Regions from separate parts of the Aristaeella lactis genome, predicted to be linked through region 3. Evidence: predicted binding sites of a transcription regulator. Region 3 holds the regulator's gene; each other region holds the start of a gene.

Region 1 (2,206 bases), 360 kb from region 3:
TCCTGCAGCATTTCCTTGCGGCGGTCGCCGAAGCCGGGGGCCTTGACGGACACGCAAGTGAAGGTGCCGCGCAGCTTGTTGACCACCAGGGTGCTCAGGGCTTCGCCTTCAACATCCTCAGCGATGATCAGCAGTTTCTTGCCGGTCTGCACAACCTGCTCCAGAACGGGCAGGACTTCCTGGATGGCACTGATCTTCTTGTCGGTGATCAGGATCAGCGGATCGTCCAGAACAGCCTCCATCTTTTCGGTATCGGTGACCATGTAGGCGGAAGAGTAGCCGCGGTCGAACTGCATGCCTTCCACGGTGGTCATGCCGGTGGTCATGGTCTTGCTTTCTTCAACGGTGATAACGCCGTCAGCGCCAACGGTCTCCATAGCGTCGGAGATCAGCTTGCCGATGTTCTCGTCAGCAGCGGAGTTGGCGGCAACCTGGGCAATAGCCTGCTTGCCGTTGATGGGCTGGCTCTGTTCCTTCAGGCCTTCAACAGCGGCGTCGGTAGCGCTCTGGATGCCCTTGCGCAGGATCATGGGATTCGCGCCGGCAGCCAGGTTGCGCAGGCCTTCACGGATGATGGCCTGGGCCAGCAGGGTGGCGGTGGTGGTGCCGTCGCCGGCAACGTCATTGGTCTTGGTGGAAACTTCCTTCACCAGCTGGGCGCCCATGTTTTCAAAGGGGTCTTCCAGCTCGATCTCCTTGGCGATGGTCACACCGTCGTTGGTGACCAGGGGAGCACCGTATTTCTTGTCCAGGACCACATTGCGGCCCTTCGGTCCAAGGGTGATCTTCACGGTATCGGCCAGCGCGTTAACGCCCTTTTCCAGGCTCCGGCGCGCTTCTTCGCCATACTGAATCTTCTTAGCCATAGCTCATTACTCCTTTATTATCTTTCTCTCATGTTCTGTCAGGCAGATCAGTCAATATAGCCTTCATACACATGGAGTAAAAAGTATTCATCACATTCGGCTTTAGCCGAATATTTCACATTGAACCGCACAGCGGTTCAATATTTCACCTTGTTGAATAATTTGCAGGCAAATTATTCAACAACAGCCAGAATATCGCTCTGTCTTACGATGATCAGTTCTTCTCCGTCCACCTTCACTTCGGTGCCGGCATACTTGGAATAGATAACTTTCTCGCCCGCTTTCACGTGCATGGTGATCTCTTTACCGTCCACGTTTCCCCCGGGACCTACAGCGATAACAATAGCCATCTGGGGCTTTTCCTTAGCGGCGCTGGTCAGGATCAGGCCGGATTTGGTGGTTTCTTCTGCTTCGCAATTCTTGATGACAACACGGTCACCCAACGGCTTCACAGTCATGGATTAATTCCTCCTGTCGTTCGTTTGCTTGTTTTTAGCACTCAAACTGATGGAGTGCTAACAACCAGAGAGTAATATAATGCTTTTACCCTTTTTCCGCAAGTGTTTGTCCGCCCGTTATCATGTATTTTTCTTGTTTTTACGTTGATTTTCTTTTGCGATCTCCCGTTTTCGCCGTATTTCTTCGTTTCTCCTGCTGAAAGCCTTGTGTTACAATCCTTCTGACCTGTTCGGAAGGAGCTTTTGATATATGCATCCGCTGACCGCTGCCCTGCTTGACTGGTATGACCGCTGTGCCCGGGATCTTCCCTGGCGCGGCTTTCATGACGCCTACCGTACCTGGGTCAGTGAAGCCATGCTGCAGCAGACTCGTGTGGAAACGGTTCTTTCCTATTATGATCGTTTTCTTTCCCGCTTCCCGACCCTTCCTGCCCTGGCGGAAGCCCCGGAAGCGGATGTCCTGAAAGCCTGGGAAGGTCTGGGTTATTATTCCCGTGCCCGGAATCTCCATAACGGAGCCATGGATGTCATGGAACAGTACGGCGGTGTCCTGCCCCGGGATCCGGAAAAGCTGAAGAAGATTCGCGGCATCGGACCCTATACCGCCGGTGCCATCGCCTCCATCGCCTATGATGTCCCCGTTCCCGCCGTGGACGGCAACGTCATCCGCGTTCTCTCCCGTATTTACGGTATCCGCACGGATGCCCTCCAGCCGGATACCCGGAAACATATTGAGGAGCTGGCCGCAGCCCTTGTGCCGGAGGAGCGCCCCGGGGATCACAATCAGGCCGTCATGGACCTGGGTGCCACTGTCTGCGTACCCGGTACGCCGGACTGTGCTGTCTGTCCCCTTTCCGCCTTCTGTGACGCCTGTAAGGCCGG
Region 2 (2,206 bases), 1.7 Mb from region 3:
CGAACAGGGAATAGAATGCCTGATATTCCTGGGGCCAGAAGTCGATTATTCCGAAGGCCCTGTCCCATTCTTCCGCCAGTTTGTTGCTGTCATCCGGGTCGATCCTGTTGGCGGTCATGAATGCTTCCGCTTGTTCCCAGATATCTCGCGGAACATAATCCATTCCCCAGAACCATGGTTTTCCGTCAGGCTGCGGCGTCGGTGACGGTGCGGCCCCCGAAAACTTTCTTTCGAACTCATACCGGGTTTCCGGCATGGAATACATAGCGTATACGGGTGTTTCGTCCACATAATACTCTTCCGTGAAGACGGTTTCGCCGGTTTCAGCGTCAATACCGATCAGAAGGTCACAGGTGATCAGAAGCCGCATGATCCATACCGGATGGGGACTGGCATCCACCAGTACGCAGGTGTTCACCTCGGTTTCCGGTTTTCCGGTCGCTTTGACTGCCAGTTGCTGTGCTTCCTCATGCCCGATCTTCACTGAAGTTTCTTCCGGGAAATGGGTTGCCTGCAGCACTTTTCCGTCGATGGTACCGGCTTCCAGACCTTCCTTATCCCGGTCCAGCTGCACCCAGAGATCCTGGCTCCAGTACCCGAAAAAACCATGGATCTTCCAGTACCGGTCGAACAGGTTATCACAGCTGGGACCTTCCAAATCCACGTTCATCTTCAGGACCTTGCCGTCCGTGGATACATCGACGGAGATGCCTCCGTGCTGTATGGATTTTGTGGTGAACTCAATGGATCGGTCTGAAAGACCTGCGATGTCAAACAGGCAGTATTCTGTCTCATCCATCGGATCGATTCCGGGATACTGTTCCCGTACAACGTCTACGGCAATCTGCAGATAATCGGGCTCTTCCGGCGTGTCGCTTTCCGCGGCCCCGCAGGCAGACACGGCGCATAAAGCCAGGAGGATTAATATGATCAGTTCGGCATACAGTTTCCTTTTCACGTTCGTTTCTCCTTTATGATTACCCGGAAATGGGCTCTGAATATAGAACGAAATCCTGACAGAAAATCCTTCCGAGGAATAAAAATTCACCGGATTAGCACTCTCGATGCGAGAGTGCTAATTTTTTCTTGCAATTCATATACCGGGGTGCTACAATACTTGTGTCAAAAGGATTTGAAGCCCGGCAAGGACTGCCGGGCAGCATTTATCTCTACTATGAGGAGGCTGGTTACAATGGCAATGAAAAAAGAAAAAGGTTCCGTATCCATTGATGCGCAGAACATAATGCCGGTCATCAAGCGCTGGCTGTATTCAGATAAGGATATTTTCCTGCGGGAAGCGGTTTCCAACGCCTGCGACGCTATCACAAAGTTCCGGATGCTTCATCCGGACAGTGAGGAGGCCATGAGCGTTACCGTTACCGTGGACAAGGAAAAGAAGCAGATCACCATCTCCGATACCGGTATCGGCATGACCGCGGATGAGGTACGCAAGTACATCAACCAGGTGGCTTTCTCCGGCGCCGCGGAATTCATGAAGCAGTTTGAAAATGAAAAACCGGAGGAGAAAGGCGATATCATCGGCCACTTCGGCCTGGGCTTCTATTCCGTCTTCATGGTCAGCGACAAGGTGGAGATCCAGACTCTCAGCAGCGAGGGAGAGGCGGATCCGGTCCACTGGGTGTCTGAAGACGGTATGAGCTTCGAGCTCTCCGGAGGCAAGCGCAAAGCACACGGTACGGATATCATCCTGCATATTACGGAAGAGGAAAAGGAATTCCTGGACGTGTGGAAAGTGCGGGAAGTCCTGAACCGCTACTGCGGCTATATGACTTATCCGGTAATGCTGGAGGACGCCAACGCGAAGCCCGTGGAAAAGGACGTGCCTGTCGGGGATGAAAAGAATGAGGACGGTACGCAGAAAACCGAAAAGGTGCTTGAAGTTCCGAAGCCCCAGCAGATCAACGATACCGCGCCCCTGTGGCTGAAGAAGCCCTCGGAGTGCAAGGATGAGGAATATAAGGAATTCTATCACAAGGTCTTCATGGACTTTGACGATCCCCTGTTCTGGATCCACCTGAATGTGGACTATCCCTTCAACCTCAAGGGCATCCTGTATTTCCCGAAACTTAAGAATGACTTCGGTACCCACGAAGGCCAGATCAAGCTGTTCGCCGGCCAGGTGTTTGTAGCGGACAACATCAAGGAGGTCATTCCGGAATTCCTGATGCTGCTCAAGGGCGTCATT
Region 3 (2,206 bases):
TCGGACGACAACACCCTTTCCATTATGAAGACAAACGGTAAAGTGACTGTCAGTCGGTTCACAGCAGACCTTGTGTTTATGTTCCGGGAGGACAGGCTGCTGATGATCACCTACGAGTTCAAAAGCCAGACACTGGCGAATGATTATGCCTATCTTTCAGCGGCGCTCAGTTCACTGTACGGTGAAAAAGCGCCTGCAGAGCCCATGAAGATCAAGGCACTGATGGACGGGATCAATCCGAATCTGTACAAGACGGAAATGATCCGGGAACCAGGCGTATGGACGACATCCGACGGAACAACGGTTTACCTTTACTACTATTCCTCTGACGCGTTTGCAATCATGTATGTATCTCCCGGGCTGGGAAGCCGGGTATACCAGACAAACGGACTGTGATCTTTCACAGTCCGTTCACATTTCCACACAAAGAATTCACTGAAAAAAGGCATGGAAACTATTGACAAAGAACAGGCTTGGTGTTACATTATGCCTGTGGTTAGCACTCGCATGAGTTGAGTGCTAACAATGACCCGGAAAGGAGACGGTCAGATGCAGATGGACGAGCGTAAAAGACGGATTTTACGCGCTATCATTGACGATTATATCCTGACCGGCGTTCCGGTCGGGTCCCGTACGATCAGCAAGAAATACGAAACAGGCCTGTCTTCCGCCACGATCAGGAACGAGATGAGCGACCTGGAGGAACTCGGTTTCCTGGACCAGCCCCATGTATCCGCGGGCCGCATTCCATCCGCCAAAGCCTACCGGCTTTATGTGGATTCCCTGCTTCAGGCCGGTATCATTCCGGATGACAGCGCGGAAAGCGTGCTGGGTCATTTCAGCGGAAGGGTTCACCAGATGGAAGACGTGATCGACCATGCGGCACGGGTCCTTTCCAGCCTGACCCAGTACACCGCGGTGGTGCTTTCCCCGAAGGGAATGGAACCGCGTCTTCAGACCATCCAGCTTGTGCAGATCTCCATGGGCAGCGCCCTGGTTGTGATCGTAACCGATCAGGGAGTGATCCGTGACAGCGTCATCCGCATCAGTCCTGATGTGGACGGGGATACGCTGTACGCGATCTCAAGGACACTTACCAACGAACTGCGGGGATGCACACTCAGTGAAGCATGCAGGACACTGCCGGAACTGATCCGCCGGATGGAAGGCAATGATGAAGTGCTCCGCGGCCTGTACGGGTATTTCACCGAAGGTCAGCAGACCCCCATCATCACTCATGTCGCCATCGGAGGCACAAGCAATATGCTGAATTATCCGGAATACAGCGACGTGGATAAGGCCAGGAGCTTCCTGAGCCTGATGGAAACGCGGGATAAGCTGGCGGAGATCGTGCGCGGAAACGGTGAACTTGCCTTTACGGTCAGGATCGGACCTGAAACAGGTGTCCCGGAAATGGCAGACTGTTCCATCGTAACAGCGACCTACTCCACGAGGGGCGGACAGCAGGGCACCATCGGCGTGATCGGGCCGACGCGGATGCGCTATTCCAGGGTTATTTCAATCCTGAATATGATGGGGCATCAGCTGACGGATATGTTCACCGGAGAGGATGAAGATCATCCGAAGGATCATAAAGGATGAAAGGCAGAAACATGAGCAAGAAGAAAAACGAAGCATTCGAAACTCCGGATGAGCTGAAGAACGGAAACCCGGAAGAGGAACAGAACATCGAAGCAGCCGGTGAGGATACTCCGGCGGAGAAAACAGAGAAGGAAGATCCGGTTCAGAAAGCGCTTGATGAAGCAAACGCCAAGGCGGCTGAGTACCTGGCGCTGGCCCAGCGTGTGCAGGCGGATTTTGAAAACTTCCGAAGACGGAACGAAAGCGTGAGGGCAGATGCCTACGCGGACGGACGTAAGGATACGGCGGCGCTGATGCTTCCGGTGCTGGACAACCTGGAACGGGCTGTTGAAGCAGCTGCGGGAAGCCATGATGACGCACTGAAAAACGGTGTGGAGATGGTGCTGAAGCAGATGACGGATGCTTACGGGAAACTGGAAGTGAAACCCATTGACCGGCTCGGTGAAAAGTTCGATCCGAACCTGGAAAACGCGATCCTGCAGGGGACCGCGGAAGAAGGAGAACCCGGTACAGTATGCCAGGTGCTTCAGAAGGGTTATATGATCGGTGACAAAGTGCTTCGGCACGCAATGGTTAAAGTAGTGCCTGAATAACGCATATGCGT
Region 4 (2,206 bases), 1.5 Mb from region 3:
CTCAACAAGCTTGTTGACCTGGTGAACATCGTCGAGGAAGATTCCGACGAACAGGTCATCGACTTCAAATCGGTGATCAGAGAGGTTGAACGTGTTACCAAAGCTGAACTTGATTTCCGCGTGGAGGCAGAAAACACACGTCTTTTTAGGAAGAAGTGCATTGATGACGAAGAACTGATCTCCTGCCCAACCGTCATCGATGAGCTGACCACCGAACGCATCTTTACCATGACCTATATCGATGGCTGCTCTGTCGCCAACACGGAAAAATTGACTGCGGATGGTTGCGATCTGGATGAGATCGGGCGCGTGATTGTGGACAGTTACCTGCATCAGGTGCTGGACGTAGGCACATTCCACGCCGATCCGCATCAGGGCAACATCCTGGTCAGCCATGGCAAGCCCTATTGGATCGACTTCGGGATGATCGGGCACGTCACGGACAAGGATATCGATTTAATCCAAGACGCGGTCAAGGCGCTGTTGATCCAGGATGCTGACTCTTTGGTCAACGCGGTCATGGGTATGGGCGCTGCTTCGGAGAAAACCGACCGCACTATGCTTACCCGGGATGCAGAAATGTTCATCCAGAAGTATATGAATGTGAAGAGCGTCAGCGACATCAATGCGATCGAGGTGTTCGACGAAGTGATGAGCTTGGCTGCCAAAAACCACGTTTCTATGCCTGGCAGGTTCACCATGCTCGCCCGCTCCCTCACCACCCTGGAAGGCGTCATTGAGCAGCTTTGCCCTGACCTGAACATATTCGATATGCTTTATGATAAGCTGAAGGAGCGTGCGCGGCAGAATATGAACATTCCGCGTGAGCTTTTTGAGAAAGGGCAGGAACTGGTCAAGGCGGGTAAAAAGGCAGCAAGAATCCCTCTCCTCGCTTCTGAAGTTCTGGAGGGTATGGTGAAGGGAAAGACGAAGGTGCGCTTCGAGTTGTCCGGCTATGAGGAACCCCTAAACCGGATCTTCCACTTCCTGCGGTACACCGTACTGACGCTGGTGGCTTTGGTACTGTTCATCGGATCCTGCATTCTTTGCACCACCGATTTCAAGCCGATTCTACCCAACGGAGTGCCCCTGCTGGCTGTAGCCGGGATCGTCTTTTCCATCGCGTTGGCGATATTCTCGATCAAAAAGCTGAAATAGCTGACATTTGTCGTAGCACGATGGCACTCTAAGGTTGCCACATAGAAAAGAGAAAAAAATTAAAAAAATTAGCACTCACCTCTTGACAGTGCTAACAATATGACTATAATATGTGCTGAACAAAGGAACAGCGATCCAATAAACCACCGTCCCAATGCTCAAAATCAACATGGCGTGGCTGCCATGGCGGCCCAACACCCAAGGAGGTAAGAGTTATGTTGATGCCGAGTATTTTTGCTGAGAATTTGTTCGATGATTGGTTTGATTTCCCGTCTTTCCGGAACATGGATCGTCAGCTCTACGGCAGGCACTTTGCCCGTGAGATGAAGACCGATGTGCATGAGCATGATGACCATTACGAAGTGGACATTGACCTGCCCGGCTTCCAGAAGGATCAGATTCAGTTGAGTCTTGAGAATGGTTATCTGACCATCACGGCCACGAAAGAGGTCGAGAAGGATAAGACGAAGAAGGGCAAGACCATACGTCAGGAGCGTTACGACGGAACGCTGCAGCGGAGCTTCTATGTGGGCGATGCGCTTACGGAGGAAGATATCACCGCAAAGCTGGAGCATGGTGTGCTGAGCTTGAACATCCCGAAGAAAAACGAGAAAAAGCTTCCTGAAAAGAAGCTGATCGCGATTGAAGGATAATGGGCTCTCATCCCAAGCAAGCTAAACCAACCGCATGGCTCATCATGGAAACATGGTGAGCCCTTTTTCTATAAAAGAAAGCGTATTAATTATATAATGCAAATATTGTTACTGATTGATGCTTCTATTTCCTTATAATATTCTCGATCTTAGTAATGGGTCTGTTCTCCAGCCTTTCCAGATCCGCATCTATTGTCGCTTTCAGAGCTTTTACTTCCTCGTTCGCCGTTTTTTCATCGTATAGCAATGCAATCAAATTTCCCTGTCGCTCAATCAGACTGGCTTTAACCAAAGCTGTTGGCTCAGCGATTTGCCCAACCTTTTTTGTCAGGTCCTGTGCTCTTTGTTCTGCCTCCTTCTTAAGCATTTCTGTCTCTGCTTTTATTTCAGCCAAC

What was found. Region 3 encodes HrcA, which represses chaperone genes, less so after heat shock. Its sites were predicted from a motif close to TGTTAGCACTCNNNNNNNNNGAGTGCTAACA; they were not measured.
Region 1: a site for HrcA is predicted at 1,357-1,387, ahead of JYE50_RS05045 (co-chaperone GroES). Genes of this name have one in related genera too.
Region 2: a site for HrcA is predicted at 1,051-1,081, ahead of htpG (molecular chaperone HtpG). Genes of this name have one in related genera too.
Region 4: a site for HrcA is predicted at 1,225-1,255, ahead of JYE50_RS10415 (Hsp20/alpha crystallin family protein). Genes of this name have one in related genera too.

What each region holds. Positions count from the first base shown of each region.
Region 1 covers NZ_CP069421.1:1,054,972-1,057,177, forward strand. The annotation lists gene groL (chaperonin GroEL) at 1-866, opposite strand, end outside; gene JYE50_RS05045 (co-chaperone GroES) at 1,040-1,324, opposite strand; gene mutY (A/G-specific adenine glycosylase) at 1,575-2,206, shown strand, end outside.
Region 2 covers NZ_CP069421.1:2,441,321-2,443,526, reverse strand. The annotation lists gene JYE50_RS11375 (hypothetical protein) at 1-958, opposite strand, end outside; gene htpG (molecular chaperone HtpG) at 1,193-2,206, shown strand, end outside.
Region 3 covers NZ_CP069421.1:698,208-700,413, forward strand. The annotation lists gene JYE50_RS03295 (outer membrane protein assembly factor BamE) at 1-396, shown strand, start outside; gene hrcA (heat-inducible transcriptional repressor HrcA) at 550-1,602, shown strand; gene grpE (nucleotide exchange factor GrpE) at 1,614-2,195, shown strand.
Region 4 covers NZ_CP069421.1:2,227,075-2,229,280, reverse strand. The annotation lists gene JYE50_RS10420 (ABC1 kinase family protein) at 1-1,158, shown strand, start outside; gene JYE50_RS10415 (Hsp20/alpha crystallin family protein) at 1,374-1,811, shown strand; gene JYE50_RS10410 (putative ABC transporter permease) at 1,936-2,206, opposite strand, start outside.